3 regions of the Desulfosporosinus paludis genome follow, and region 3 is predicted to be linked to each of the others. Evidence: riboswitches for the same ligand, from Rfam matches in the RefSeq annotation. Region 3 holds a riboswitch; each other region holds the start of a gene.
The links. Region 3 has a riboswitch for cobalamin ahead of VZF35_RS05805 (amidophosphoribosyltransferase). Riboswitches for the same ligand answer to the same signal wherever they lie in the genome.
Positions count from the first base shown of each region.

Region 1: another riboswitch for cobalamin. It lies ahead of VZF35_RS25380 (AIR synthase related protein); the one in region 3 lies ahead of VZF35_RS05805 (amidophosphoribosyltransferase).
Region 2: another riboswitch for cobalamin. It lies ahead of VZF35_RS04190 (ABC transporter ATP-binding protein); the one in region 3 lies ahead of VZF35_RS05805 (amidophosphoribosyltransferase).

Region 1 is NZ_CP144211.1:5,124,317-5,129,489, forward strand. Features, by position in the region: partial or broken gene VZF35_RS25360 (ABC transporter ATP-binding protein) at 1-174, shown strand, start outside; gene VZF35_RS25365 (PspC domain-containing protein) at 238-426, opposite strand; gene VZF35_RS25370 (DUF1540 domain-containing protein) at 619-792, opposite strand; gene VZF35_RS25375 (flavodoxin family protein) at 987-1,805, shown strand; cobalamin riboswitch at 1,893-2,068, shown strand; gene VZF35_RS25380 (AIR synthase related protein) at 2,154-2,903, shown strand; gene VZF35_RS25385 (ECF transporter S component) at 2,976-3,491, shown strand; gene VZF35_RS25390 (ABC transporter ATP-binding protein) at 3,519-5,173, shown strand, end outside.
Region 2 is NZ_CP144211.1:800,895-806,067, forward strand. Features, by position in the region: gene VZF35_RS04185 (energy-coupling factor transporter transmembrane component T family protein) at 1-143, opposite strand, end outside; gene VZF35_RS04190 (ABC transporter ATP-binding protein) at 130-1,662, opposite strand; cobalamin riboswitch at 1,729-1,904, opposite strand; gene VZF35_RS04195 (hypothetical protein) at 1,950-2,567, opposite strand; gene VZF35_RS04200 (pyridoxamine 5'-phosphate oxidase family protein) at 2,777-3,181, shown strand; gene VZF35_RS04205 (GNAT family N-acetyltransferase) at 3,330-3,917, shown strand; gene VZF35_RS04210 (M28 family metallopeptidase) at 3,906-4,946, opposite strand; gene VZF35_RS04215 (hypothetical protein) at 5,167-5,173, shown strand, end outside.
Region 3 is NZ_CP144211.1:1,145,048-1,150,220, forward strand. Features, by position in the region: gene thiC (phosphomethylpyrimidine synthase ThiC) at 1-871, opposite strand, end outside; cobalamin riboswitch at 1,028-1,219, opposite strand; partial or broken gene VZF35_RS05805 (amidophosphoribosyltransferase) at 1,238-2,248, opposite strand; cobalamin riboswitch at 2,366-2,539, opposite strand; gene VZF35_RS05810 (hypothetical protein) at 2,886-3,089, opposite strand; gene VZF35_RS05815 (hypothetical protein) at 3,927-4,271, shown strand; gene VZF35_RS05820 (hypothetical protein) at 4,338-4,520, opposite strand; gene VZF35_RS05825 (anaerobic sulfatase maturase) at 4,598-5,173, opposite strand, start outside.

The sequences.
Region 1 (5,173 bases), 1.4 Mb from region 3:
ACCATCGCTATCGCCCACCGACTTTCGACCATTCAGGACGCTGATCTGATTTTAGTACTCCACCACGGGAGAATTGCAGAAAGAGGTAAACATGCAGAACTTTTGGCCAAAGAAGGATTGTACCATAAAATGTTTATGCTTCAACAAGGAGAGAATCAAACGAAAAACAGCTAGGAAATCTCATTTTGATTTTTCCCAGCCATTCTAAAATTCTATAAAGTTTTGATTAGTTTTTTATTACGCTTTATCACTTGGAATAATGAACCATGCTACTAGATAAGCCAGAAAACCTGTCCCCCCTACCAGGAGAAGAAGTAAAGCTCCTATCCGAACAAGACTAGGATCAAGGTCTAAGTACTCCGCAATCCCGCCACAAACCCCTCCAAGCTGCTTGTCGTGACTAGATCTATACAAACGTCTGGACATTCTTTTTCCTCCTTTTATCATTTGCCAAAGTACATCTGGTATTTCAGGTAAAAGGTAACCTCTCCACCCTTAATACGCAAATACTGACCCAAATGTTACAGGCAGGAAAAAATGCAAAAGTATAAGGCTTGTCTTTTCGAGCAAGCCTTATACTTATAATTCAAAAATTCTGTTGAAAAAGTTAATTTTGAATTACTCTGGAAGAAACGTTGCGCAGTCTGTCATCTCAGTGCTTTGGGCATTAGGGGATTGAACTTCGATCTTATCCGCATGACAATGATCCCCTGTACCATAGTAATGACAGGTGTTAACAAGACATTTAATTCCACCATTAGGCTGAGGCATTTTCTTAGCTTGTCCAGACATATTAAAATTCCTCCTTAAATTAAAATTCTCTATTATAATCTCCAGATCGTTAGATTTTATAAATCCATATATTTACATAGAGGAGTGAATGATATAATAATGGTATAACGTTTTACTTTAAAGCATTATACCTAACAAAAAACTTTTTGAATTATTATAAGTTGCGCGAACTATAGACTAGAAGGAGAGATATCATGAAAAAGATCTTAGGAATAGTTGCTTCGCAAAGGAAATTGGCCAATGGCGAAATCTTAATTAAAGAAACGGCTGCCTCAATTGGAGAAGAAGTAAAACTTGATCTTCTCAAGCTGCCAGAATTAAACCTTCGGCCCTGCAAAGCGTGTTATGCCTGTTTAGTCCCAGATCAACCATGTCCTCTTATCGATGATTTATATTCAGTATTCGAAAGAATAAAAGAAGCTGATGGAATCATTTTATCAGCTCCATGCTACGCCTTAGGCCCTGCTGGGATAACCAAACTGTTAGGTGATAGGATTATCGCCCTTGCACAACATATCGATGAAATCTGGGGAAAACCTTGTGTGATCATTGGTACTGCAGGAATCAAAGGTTGGGAAGGGTATACCCTATCTGCTTTAATCGCCAATGCTCGATTTCTGGGTCTGGAGGTTAAAGATGCCCATATGTTTATTGGCGCCCTGCCCGGTGAGGCTTTATTACAGTCAGAAGTGAAGGAACGAATACAAGCTCTTGGAAACTCGTTATTCGGTGAACCTCGCCCATTAGAAGCCGGTCAATGTCCTACCTGTTGGTCCGACCTCTGGAAGTTCCCCAGACCTAATCATGCTGTCTGCCCGTTTTGCGGTCAGGAAGCGGAGATTCGTTCATTGGACAACGGAACGAATTTGCATTGGGAGTTTGGTCCTAAAGCCAGTCGCTTTAACAAAAGTGATTTGAAAGAACATTTTCAGGTCTGGTTGAACGATCAAGTTCGAGAGTTTGGTAAACGCCGTAAAGAGCTGGCGGTTATACGAAATCGCTACAAAGGTTAGGTACACTGAAATACACTAGTCACGACGCGGAAGAAGATTCAAAAAAGTCTTGTAATCTAGTCCTTCATGGATTAAAATACGATTAATTCAATAATTATTTTTATAGGTGCCCTTAAATGGGGAGAATAGGGAACTGGGTGAAAATCCCGGACGGACCCACCACTGTAAAAGAGGAGACTTGTACATTAACCACTGGGAAACCGGGAAGGGGTATAAGTTGCTGATTCTAAGTCAGGAGACCTGCCTATAATGTAAGTGACCTGGATCAAGGTAAAGTTCATGGTCAATTTTCTTATTCATAAAGGATAGAAAATTGATTGTGAACTTTTGTTTTTTATAGGAAAGGGGGTGGAAACATTGGGATATCAGGGGCGGGATATCGAAGTAGTTTCGATAAACCCAGAACAATATCTTGTAGCTTCTTGTGATTCCTGCGGGGCGATTGGCCTAAAAAGTTTTGACATAGTTCAGGTTGCCTGGTCCATCACAGGGAGGCTGACGGCACGAGTAGCCTTATTGGAAATTTTAGCCGTGGGAGCGACGCCTAAGGTCATGACCGTGGCGATTTCTAATGAACCATACCCGACAGGTGAAGAATTATTAAAGGGGGTGAAGGAAGAGCTGATATCCGCCGGTCTGGCACTCCCTTTAGCCATCAGCACAGAAAAGAACATGGTGACACAAGAAACTGCACTCGGTATCAGTGTCGTAGGAATAGTAATGAAACATCAATTGCGGCTTGGAACTTCCCAACCTGGAGATGACGTCTTTTGTTTAGGTCTGCCCAAAGTTGGCCCTGAAGCCAGTAACCCTGAGGATCCTGAAATTATCCAGATAAAGCATCTGAATAAGCTTTTAGGAATCTCAGAAATTCATGACATGATACCCGTTGGATCGAGAGGAATCCGCACGGAGGCAGAGCAGCTTGCCTTAAATAGCCATAGCCGGCTGTTGTTCTACCCGTCTTGTAGCTTAAATATGGACAAATCGGCCGGACCTTCTACCTGCCTAATCATTTCGTCGCCTCGCCCGGTTACAAATCTTGTTTTTTCAGATCTTAAACAACTACCTATTCATAAGATTGGAACGCTAGTCTAACCACTTTTATTAAAGAGCATCACTTACTTATTTCTACTGAAACGACCACTTAATTTAAGGAGGAGTAAACTTATGAGTCAAATTAACACCGAATCTAAGGAAGTTAAACTTTCTGCTTGGAATGTCAAAAGACTTTCCATCATGGCCATTTTCATTGCCTTAAGTGCTGTAGGTGCATTGATTAAAATTCCAAGTCCTGTCGGAACAATTGGCATGGATTCAGCTCCAGGATTTTTCAGTGCCTTAGCCTTTGGAGGCATTGAAGGTGCGGTTGTTATTTCCTTTGGGCATTTGTTAACATCGGCGGTGGTCGGATTCCCTTTAACTATTCCTGTCCATCTTTATATTGCTTTCCAGATGGCTTTATGGGCTTTGGCCTATCGCTGGGTAAACAAAACGCTGGGTCTTATACCGGCAGTCATCGTAGGTATCATCCTCAATGGGGTTGTATCTTCTTTTGCCATGGTTCCCATCATGGGAATGGGGGGCGCTCTGGGAGTACTGCCTTTTCTCGTCGTCGGATCAGCACTTAATGTCATTGTTTCCGCGATTGCTTATAAAGCCATTAAGGGAAGCCGCTTAATTTAAACTCATAAGGAGGAAACCTTAGAAACCGTGGGAATTGAAAGAGCTGACAAAGACTTAGAAAATAAGAATGCCATTGAACTTACGAATGTCTCATATTATTATCCAAACGCTGTAGAAGCAAGTTTAAAAACCATATCCTTAACCGTGGAAAAGGGAAAGTTCATCGTTTTAATGGGAGAAACCGGAGCAGGAAAAACGACCCTTAGTTTGTGTCTTAACGGGCTGATTCCACAACTTCTTGAAGGTAAGCTGACAGGTCAAGTGGTCGTGGCCGGTCAGGATGTAAGGAAGACTCCTGTACAATTGATGTCCAAATTTTTGGGGCTCGTCCTCCAGGACCCGGAGAGTCAGCTTATTGGTCGAACGGTGGAGGAAGACACCGCTTTTGGCCCCCGTAACATTTCAGTACCTTTAGAAGAGATCCAACAGAGAGTTAATGGTACTTTAGAGAAAGTAAGACTTCAAGGCTATAATCAACGATTGACAGAAGAGTTATCCGGTGGGGAGAAACAACGTTTGGCGATTGCTGGAGTCCTGGCGATGGAACCTGAAATCTTAGTGCTCGATGAACCGACCTCGGAACTCGATCCAATAGGTCGATCAGAAATTTTCACGACCTTAGATGACTTGCGCAGGAAGAAGGATTTAACCATTATGTTGGTCGAACATTCCAGCGAAGATGTGCTCAAAACGGCAGATGAGGTCGTCGTAATCAATCAAGGAGAAATAATTTGGCGTGGTGAACCTGTTCAACTTTTTCGCAATGTTCCTCTCCTGCAACAGTATGGAATTAAACCCTTACCCGTCAGTCTTATGGGCTGGAACCTCTATGAAAAAGGATGGATTTCAATCGACGCTATCCCTTTAGACCTACCGTCTGCGGAACACTTAATCAGGACCTTGCTCTCCAACCATGGTCAGCACAAAAGTAACCCACTCCTACCGTTACGGAAAAAAGAATTAAGCTCCTCTCAGGGAGAAAGAGCTGTGCAGATTAACGATCTTTTTTATCAATATAACTCAAATCAGCCTGCTTTGCGGAGCATAAACCTAACGATAGAGAGCGGCGAGTTTGTGGCCCTAATTGGACAAAACGGTGCCGGCAAAACCACGTTAGTCAGACATTTGAATGGACTCTTGAAACCAACACGGGGAGACGTCATTATTCGAGGTATGAATACGAAGCAGTATGATACGTCTCATTTAGCCAGAACCGTTGGCTATGTATTTCAGAACCCAGATCACCAGATTTTTTCTGCCACCGTTGAGAAAGAGCTGGAATATGGTTTGAAAAATGCAGGTTTTAGAGGTCCTGAAGTCCGAAAACGGATTAACCAAGTTCTTGAAGATACCGGTTTGGAGCAATATCGTAATGTTCACCCCTTCACTTTAGGAAAAGGGGAGCGGCAGATGATCGCCGTGGCTTCAATCCTGGTATTGAAACCTCAAATTCTGATCATTGATGAACCGACGACAGGTTCAGATTGGTCTGGGGTTCAGGCAATCATGACCTTGATCCACCAACTCCATCTTGCTGGAACCACAATTATCATGATCAGCCATGACATGGACCTCGTTGCTCAATATGCTCAACGTGTGATTGTCTTAAAAGAGGGTGATATTTTGCTTGATGGGCATCCCCATGAAGTTTTTGCCAACGAAAAGGTTCTCCTTGACGCCGC
Region 2 (5,173 bases), 340 kb from region 3:
GAACCAGATAGGATCAAAGAGGCTACAATGCATACTAATAAAACAAGACTCAACTGAACAGCGGTTTGACAACTCAGGGCAAAGTAGATCATCAGTGCATACCAGACTAACTTCGTCCGGGGATCTAGCTTAGAAACTCCCATCCCAGCCCCCCCTAAATAAAGCAATGTCTTGAAAATTCAGTCCAATTTCTTTAAGTGCCTCGTTATATTCCGGAAGATCTTTTATGGAAATATCAAATTGCAGGCGATGGTTATTCAGCGCAACTAAGCGATTCGAATAGGCTTTGGCCAACGTGAGATCGTGGGTTATACACAAAATTGTTTTGCCTTTTTGAGATAAGTCGAAAAGTTTATTCATAATCATAAACCCTTGGTTTTCATCGAGGCCCGAGGTGGGTTCATCAGCAATGATGAATTCCGGATCACCGGCAAGGATGGAGGCTAAGGCTAAAAGCTGTCTCTGACCACGGCTTAAGCGCTGAGGATGCATTTTCTTATAATCCAGCAGCCCTACGAATTCTAAGCACTCATCAATTTTCTGATCAATGACTGCCTCTCGCTCCCCTCTTAGCTTCAACGAAAATCCAACTTCTTCTTCCAAGGTGCTTGCAAAGATCTGGTGGTCGGGGTTTTGAAATAGAAAACCTATTTGTGTGCGGATTTTTGTCAGGTTTTCCCTATTCAACAGCTTGCCAAACAGTTTGATTTCACCTTTACAAGGCTTTAAGAGACCGATAAGCAATTTGGCTAAAGTCGATTTTCCAGATCCGTTTAAACCAATGATTGATATAAAATCACCCTTATAAACTTCTAAATGAATATCTTCACAACCTATTAGATTATTTCTGTATCGATAGGAAACATTGATGATTTTAGCGATACTTTCCTTAGGACTACTGTTAGCTATTGCAGCATCAGCGGCGTATTTCAACCTTCTCTTTTGGAGTAAGACCTGATCGTTGTAATAGTCTTCAGGCAAATACTCCTTGATAATTTCACCATCCTTAAGATAAAAGACTCTGTTAGCATAACTGAGGACCTCTTCAATTCGATCCATAACCAAAACGATCGTAAGGTTTTGATGTTTATTAAGCTGACTTAAGCGCTTATAAATCTCTAAGCGACCTTGAGGATCCAGCTCAGCGGTTGGTTGATCAAGAATCAAAATTGGAGCATTAAGGGCTAAAACACCTGCCAAAACCACACGTTGAGCCTGGCCTCCGGAAAGCGAAGCGGTCTGTCTGTTCTCATAACCGTCCAAACCCACAAATTTCAACGTATTATTAACAATCTGCTCTGTTTGTTCACAAGGAATCCCCAGATTGCCGAGGCCAAAAGCAACATCTTCATAGACATCGAGACTGATGATTTGATTATGGGGTTCCTGCATCATGTATCCCACATAATCTGACATATGATTGAGATGCACATCCTTAATATCTTGGCCTAAGATTGTGATTTTACCTGTTAATTCCGCGTTATGATAGTGTGGAATAGCACCTGTGATCGAGTGCAATAAAATCGACTTGCCAGAAGCAACACCACCGGTAATAACAATAAAATCACCTCGCTTAATTTCAAAGTTAATGTTTTTAAGAGCAGGCTTTTCTTCATTTGGAAATACAAGTTTTTCGATTATTATGGTTGCAATTGTCTCCATAGACACTCCTAAATTAAAAAAATAAAAAGTTCTAGCTTTCAAGAAGCTAGAACTTTACCATTGTTCTTTTTGAATTATTTTGTAGGCAGGTCTCCTGACTTATAGACTCAAATGTACGCCTTCCCAGTTACACCAGTGGCAAATGTACATTTTCAACATCTAATTACAGTGGTGGGTCCGTCCAGGATTTTAACCTGGTTCCCTATTATCCCTTGATGGGCACCTATAAATATGTATTTAGTTGACTTTATAATAGAATAATTCAATTAGTTTGTCAATAAGGGGTTTTAAAGTTGATGCGATTTAAAATGATCATCTTTTGATTGAACCAACTCATTCGAAGATCTGACTGAACAGGGATAACTGGCCTTTCGCCTAATTTGTTGACAGCTCTCTTTAGCATCCTTCGATGATGCAAATATGATTGGATCTGCTATCATCACTATGGCCTGTGCAGAAACCAACCCGTATACAAGATGGTTCCATACAGCTGAGTAGAACGTCTTTGTCAATCCAAACTTCTTTAGCATACCAAATTTTTGCCCGCCAATAAGGCTGCCAAGGGTTAACATTGATATGAACAATCCTTTAATCAGGTGATGATCTTTCCCTGTTTTCTTTAAGAGATAGGTTAATAACGTTCCCCAAATTGAGCCTATTCCTAAATGAGTCATCTGGCCTAAAATAAAATTCTTTCTGCGTTTTGTTCTGAAAGGAGCTACAAATAATCCGCCTGCTATATGTCCATATAAGGCCTCGGTTTTACCTGCCTTGAATATTAACAGATTTGATATATCCATAAAGATTGTTCCTATTAAACCTCCCAAAAGCCCAATCGTGATAGAATCCCTCATCTTACCAAATCTCAGTAATGAATCCGTTAGTTTAATAAAAGACTTCAACATACTCCCCCCCATTCTTAATGTTAATTATTTTGCTCCAATTGGGAGGGTTTTAACTGTTGTAATATTTGGCAAAACAAAAATTACAGCGGCTATGAATCACAACGCTGTTGCTGCAGCTCTGGTAATTAAGATCGAAATTCTCAGGTTTTTTGCATTATTTTTAGTTGCGAGGTACAATCTAACAAAAGGTGTATAGGGGGCGAATTAACGTGAATGAAGTACTGTCCATTTTAAACGACCGTTCAGCTGTTGGATATTTAGCTACAGTTGATGAAGGGAAACCGAGAGTTAGACCATGGGGATTCATGTTTGAAGAAAAAGGAAGACTATATTTCTGCACTGCAAGTACTAAAGAGGTCTATAAACAATTAATGGCTGTGCCCTATATTGAATTCTCCAAAACTACCAAAGACATGGTTTGGGTTAGAGTCAGCGGAGAAATCACGTTTGAGGAGGACATCCGCATGAAGGAAAAAATCTTCGAACACGCCCCTAATCTTAAACAGCTTTATCAGTCAGCAGACAATCCCGTTCTTAAACTTTTTTATTTAGAACATGGAAAAGCGACTATTTACGATTTTTCGCCAAATCCTCCAAAATCATTTGATTTTTAGGCTAATACCTACGCCGCTGAATAAAATTAGCGGCTTTTCTTATGTCATCGTAACCTAGAAGATCGCCCAGACAACTGGTTGTCTGATTAGCGCCAAACACTGGCACACTTACTTACCCTAGAATCATTGGAGCAGGAGGATAAAAATCATGAATAGTCCGAATTTGGCAAAACTAGAGTTGGAAACAGAACGTCTTGTACTAAGGGTTTCGGATGAGAACTTTGTAGGGGTAATTTTAGATTATTTTAAACGCAACGAGGAGTTTCTCCGGGAATGGGAGGCAGTCAAAGATCATAAATTCTATACCATCCATTACCAACAGGAAGCATTGCGGGACGAGATATCCAGAATAGCAGCAGGTGGAACATTCAGAGTCTGGCTTTTCAGAAAAAGCGATGGGTTTTCCAGAACTATTGGGTCAGTGGCTTTAAACAATATCGTCTATGGGGCCTTTCATTCATGCCATCTAGGCTATAGATTAGACGGTGAGGAGATAAATCAGGGCTACATGACTGAGGCGCTTAAGAAAGTTATCGAATTTGCCTTCAACACGATGGGGCTTCATCGTATTGAAGCAAATATATTACCCCGAAATATGCGGTCAATGAGGGTTGTGGAAAAGCTCGGATTTTATAACGAAGGCTTAGCTAAAAAATACCTGCGAATTAACGGCAAATGGGAAGATCATATTCATATGGTTCTTCTCAATGAAGCTTTGCATGCTTTAAACGATTAAGCTTTGAAGGGCATTATATAGGATATCGCTGGCAAGAGCAATTTTCTTCGGGTTAATAAAATCCGGAACATCTTCCGGGGTGTGATTTTTTAAAAGCCAATCTCTGGCCATTAAAGTAACAGCCGGAACATGATCCAGGTTGAAGAAAACTTGATCACTGTTGTAGCCATTACTTGGGGTCAATACAGCATTTGCTTTATTTTCAGCAGCAGCCCGAACAGCTTGCAGCGCCCTGTTGTCACTATTGGCCCACAATGCGAATTCCTTAAGCGGACCATTTCCTATTGTATCAACGTTAAAAACTGCATGTATACCATTTAAAAGAAAAGTCGGTTTTTGTATAAAAGAATACGAGCCCACAAATCCCATTTCTTCTGCGCCCCAGAAAGCTAATATTACATTGCGATTAGGTTTAATTCTTTCTTTGATCAATCTGCGCATGACATCAAGAATACAACCAACCCCAGAAGCATTATCGTTAGCCCCAGGATAAAGATTACCATTAAAAATGCCCAGATGGTCATAGTGAGCTGACAAAATAACAGATTCCTGACTATTTGTTCCTATTAAACCTCCTATCACATTGGCGCTGGGGGTACGAAGATCATTAGAATTCCCCGGGCGGAATGTTAGGCGACCCTTATAAAATTCTTCGACTACCGGATAAACAGTAAAAACGTTTAAGTAATTACGATTTTGATTGTCCACTAAATCGCCCAAAGGCTCCAAGCCCAGACCTTTCATTTGATCTATAAGATAAGCTGCAGCCTTTTCTTCACCGGCAGTACCACTCCGACGTCCCTGCAATTCAGGATGTACAAAAAACGAAATGTCTTCCATTGCTGTCCTGTTTAGGTACGGAGTATCCGTCTGAGGAAGATTGTGAGCAGTTTTTTTCATTAATTCACTTGTGTCTATAAAAGTAGGTACAGCTTTAGGTTTCTTAAGCAATTCCGGCCAGCCGTACCAGGGTAGTAACCCTGCACCCACACCCAACATGCATTTTAAGAAACTTCTTCTTGTCGGCATCTTGAACTTCCTCCTGGCTTATTAATCGAATAGCACAATCCCAATTAAATGTAACCCTTTCTCATTAGGTAGGCAGGTTAGGATTGTTAGCAACTTAATCCAACTTTAGCCCGATGGGGTGGAATAAGTTGCATTTTATTTCAATAGTTATAGCTTACAGACAAATTCATGTGCTCTGATTCGAGGAATCTATTGAAATAAAAACAGGAGGCCAAACGTTATGTTTT
Region 3 (5,173 bases):
ATGGGGCTCCCTTACAAAGGCTCTTTTGCAAAGTGACAGTCGCCTTCACATGATCTAGAGGCATATGTCCAGGTCCCTTAATCATGATTTGAACCCCCGCCTCCCGAGCCCGCCTGACCAGTTCTCCCAAGATAACCAGTTCCTGAACCTGCGCTCCGTCCAAAGAATCAGCCACACAACCCGGCCTCATCCCGTCAGCCAGGCTGAGAGTAACATGATATTTCCTGGCAATTTCCAATACCCGATCATATTGTTCATAAAGGGGGTTTTCACATTGATTGGCGATCATCCAGCCGATTAAGTGAACACCTCCGTAACTTACCAAAGAGTCAATACGGCCTTCTCTCTTTGCTCGTTCCACAACATCCATGGTCGTTGCGCAGTGTAAGGCTAGGAAGTCAACACCATCTGCCGCATGCCGTTCAATGACTTCAAACATTTCCTCAGCTTCCATTTTCACGCTCGAACCGTACTTTTCCCCAGCTTCAGCGATTGCCTGATAAACTGGCAGTGTTCCAACCGGAACGGAAACAGAATTTAATGTTTCTTTACGCATTGTATCAATATCACCGCTGACGCTTAGATCCATCAGAGCATCCGTACCTGCTGCCAATGCTGTTTTGATCTTTTCAACTTCTTCACTAATTGTAGCTTCACTACCGTAAAGACCAATACTGGCACTGACCTTTGTCCGCAACCCATATCCTATCCCAACAGGAATAATAGTCTTATGGTGAATATTACAAGGAATTACTATTGTACCAGCAGCAACTCCCTGCCTGATAAATTCTGGTGAGACTTTCTCACGGGCCGCCACCTGCTCCATTTCGGTAGTAATTGTTCCTTCCAACGCGCTCGTTAATAAACTCATCATTAATCCTCCTCGTAACTTTTTATAGAGTAAAAATTTTAAACACATATGTCTATGTCTGCATACCTCCCTTTTAAAAATGGTTAATAAAAAAAGTCCACACCTTATTAGATGTGAACATTTCCACCGTTCCCGTCTTGCTGCCTTTATTAGAAAACAGCTCACAACAGTTCAGGCAGGTCTCCTGGCTTCCGGAGTAACGCCCGCGTCTCCCTTCCCGCTTGTTTTTCCTAACGGACAACAAGCGGTGGTTATGAGATGGACTACCGGTTACAGTGGCGGGACCGTCCGGGACTTGCACCCGGTTCCCTATTCTCCCTTGCGGGCACCTGAATGTTATCATATATTTACTTAGAGGCCGCTTTTTCAACCGGTTTCTTGCTTAAAAACCGGAACTGGATAAACCCCGTCAAAACAAGCTGTGCAAAACTCATTAGATTGCTGTAAAACTTGAAGCATTCCTTTTAAGCTGAGGTAATAAAGGCTATCTGCCCCGACATAATGTCTGATTTCTTCAAGAGTTTGATGCGCAGCAACAAGCTCATCAGATGACGGAATATCAATACCATAGTAACAGGGAAATCTTAAGGGGGAGAAGCCACCAAAAAATGCACCTCTTTTGCTCCTGCTTCTCTAAGCATTTGGGCAATATGGCGGCTTGTGGTTCCCCGGACAAGAGAATCGTCCACTATCACTACCCTTTGTCCTTGAATTACATCGTCCACCCGCAACCCCAATTGCACAAGTTTCTGAAGCTAAAATATAACCAAATTCAGACCCTTTCAGTTTTCCTAGGCATAATGGACGCATTCCGTAAGGGTCTCGCAAGCCAATTAGACTGTTTTCTGTCATCATTACCAACGAATATGAACCTGATATTTCATTCAGATAGAGTTCCAGAAGTTTCTTAAGAGGGAGATTCCTGTAATGTGCTATAAAACTCAAAAAAACTTCACTATCTAAGTTGATTGGTCTAGCTACTCTGGTTTGCGCAAACCGCTTTTTTAATTGACATACATTGGTTATGTTCCCATTATGAGCTACAGCGAAACTGCCCTGTTCGCCCTTATATACCAAAGGTTGGGCATTTGCTTCCGAACTATCGCCACTGGTAGAATATCTTACATGTCCTATAGCTACATTTCCCTTTAATGTTTCTATAAGATCTTTACTAAAAACTTCCGTAACCAACCCCATTTTCTTATGTAATTTAATTTCTATCCCGTCTGAAATTGCCATCCCGGCACTTTCCTCTCCCCTATGTTGCAGCGCAATGAGACCATAGTAAGTTTTTAGGGCAACACTATTACCTGGAGCATAAATACCAAAAACACCACACTCGTCACGGGGTTTGTCACGAAATTCCCAAGGGAACATTTTCCTCTCCTCCCTCGAAATTAGTAACTTAATATTATATTAAAACAAAAAACCCGCAACTCATTATGAGCGCGGATTTTTCCATCATCCTCACCTAAACCAACTTAAACGCGAAGTCGATGCTTAGTATTTACAGGCAGGTCTCCTGACTCAGGTTCATAGCTTCCTTGCCCCCTTCCTCCTTACAGAGTGGTCATGGCAATAGCTCCCCTTTACAGTGGCGGGTCCGTCCGGGACTTACACCCGGTTCCCTATTCTCCCTCATTGGGCACCTGTAAAATTCGGTTTAATTATGGCTAATATTACTTAAGAAGATAGAATATGTCAAGTACAATTTTCGATGAAATTTTGTATCAACCACCCGTCAAGTCACCAGTAATCTTTCACCCCTACCACCCACCAACCTTCGAAAGGGGCCTTCTTTTGGAAAGCGGGTGAGATCGACTCATTACTCGACTACGGCTAGGCTTTACCAGAACGAACAGTATCAACTTTTCAATTAGTGTTAGCTTAAGTTTTGCACCACAATGAGGACAAACTGTCGCGGACTGTGCAACTTCTCTTGAGCAAGTCTTACAGGACGTTAATTGATCCATAACCAATTCCACCTTTCTGTTTCCTCACTCCATCAGAATGGTTAATAAATTAATACTTTGACGGTTTGCATTATTCCAAAAAAGATAAGGCAAAACCCAAAGATTCGTTCGCTTCGAATAAGTCGACTTCTATCCATAGGCAACCTTTCATTTAGCCAACCGATATACCATCCTTGGAATGAGAGAAATGAAATCACCAAACCAAATGCAATGAGAAGCATTCTAAAGAATGTTCCTAATTTCACCAATTATCCCTCCCCCAACGTTCACCGTGTGGACGGTAACATTGGATATCTCAACATATCGTACTAATTCCACAATTATACTTTATTTCCTGTGCGCACGTTGTGCGTTTCATATATATTTTTTCAGAAATCATTGCTCCTGCGGTGCGATGTAAGACAACCGACTAACCTCATGCGAAAGCCTCTGGGGGACAATAGCATGTCGGTAAAGTCAGGATTAGACTGCTAACGCTGTCGAGTTGCCTGGCGAGTCAGGCCATATATGGTAAAGCCTGTGGGCTGAATCCGGGTCTGTGGCTGTGAAACGCTGACGGTCATGCACCGGCTATTAATAGGTATACCTAATATGAGGAAAGTTGGGTATAAGCAGGCCTATTGACGCACCTGTGGTAAGCAGGGTAACGACCAACCGGGTACCTACGTATGGATACACTATATGAAACTGCCAAACGTGACCTGCCTAAGTGCCGTTCCTGGCATATGGCAGAGAGCCCTAACAGTAGCCTAATGGCCTTCTGTAACGGAAGGCACACGGTGAGCAGTTCCTTCTCCAATACTAAAGCCCTGGCCTCGACCTTCGCCTTGGAATTCCTTAACCCCTCCGCATTCGTCTTCAAACTGTCGCGCTCTGTACTCAGCCGGGTTATTTGGCCCGCTTGCTCTTCCAGGGCTTTCCGGAGATCCGCCTTTTCCTCCAGGGCCCGATCCCGTTCCTTAATGACCTGATCCCGCTCTTTTTTACATAACGGTGGAAAGCTATCTCTTCAGGAATTATATAAAGTTGCGTCACCAGTCCAAGGAAAAGGTAAAGGAATTTTACGATCGATTCGCACTCAAATGGTTCCAAGAATTCCTATCGTTATGGTGTTTGTTAGTCATCGTAAGAATGAAAATGAATGGTTAGCTATTCTTAGCACGGACCGTACTTTAACCGAAGAAGAAATTATCAGGAATTACAGCATGCGGTTAGATATTGAAACCTTTATTAAATGCACAAAATCGCTTCTTAAGTTGCAGAAGGAGTTTCAAGGCCGTTCTTACGACATGCTGATTAGTCATACAACAATCGTTTATGTACGTTATATCCTGCTCGCATGGCAACATCGCCAAAACACGAATGAAAGAACCTTAGGACTTTTTGCAGAATTGTGTGATGAGGTGATACGTATTCACTTATTCTAACACTCGTGTTTGCAGAATGTTGAGAGGCAAAAATACAAATTATGGAGGCAATAATACCTAGAGCAGCTATTCCTTCAAAGCCAACATGAAAAGAGAGTATTTGGGCTTTGACGATAGTTTAGCCCCCATTCGATCCGCAAGGGATCCGGAAAAGGGTGACATGATAAACATTGCCAGAGAGACGACCGTCATAATAAGCCCAACCAAGAATGGAGAAAGTTTAAGTATCCAGTCTAGATAAAAAGGCATTAAGAAAATTACTCCAAACATTAGCGAATAAGAAAGTAATCCCGTAATATTTGGTTTACTAAACGAACTTACAGCCTCTATCCGACGGAAAATCTCCTGGCCAATTCGTATATTCGCGGGCTCGCGTATTCAAAAAATTCCTTGTAAGCCGCACAATAATAATTGAGGGTCGGCAGATTTTCCATGAAAGGCTCACGATCTCTTCTGCAGCCGCCGCGGCAAAAATTTCCCCACCTGCACTGCTTGCAGGTGGGATCAGTATATTTGGATCCTTCAATAAATTCTTTAACGATATCGCTTTTTTCAATTTCTTCAAAAAGTAAATTTCTAACATTGCCGATATACCACCTATCAAATACATAAAAGTCGCAAGGGTAAACCCCTCCGTCTGCTTCAACAACAAACTGAAAGGAACAAGTTCCTGATAATCCACAGGATTCAGGAGGTAATCCCATAGCAAGTCCAACAAGGTTATCAAAGTAACGGATATTGATCGGATACCCTTGCAAAACATCCGCATACCACTCGTCGAAGATTCTCTTTAAAAAGTAAGCATATCTTTCCGGCGTTAATGAGTAGTTATAACGACCACGGAGTTCTCCCTGGGGGTCTAAGCAGGGTATAAACTGCAGATAATGAAAATCATGTTTTTT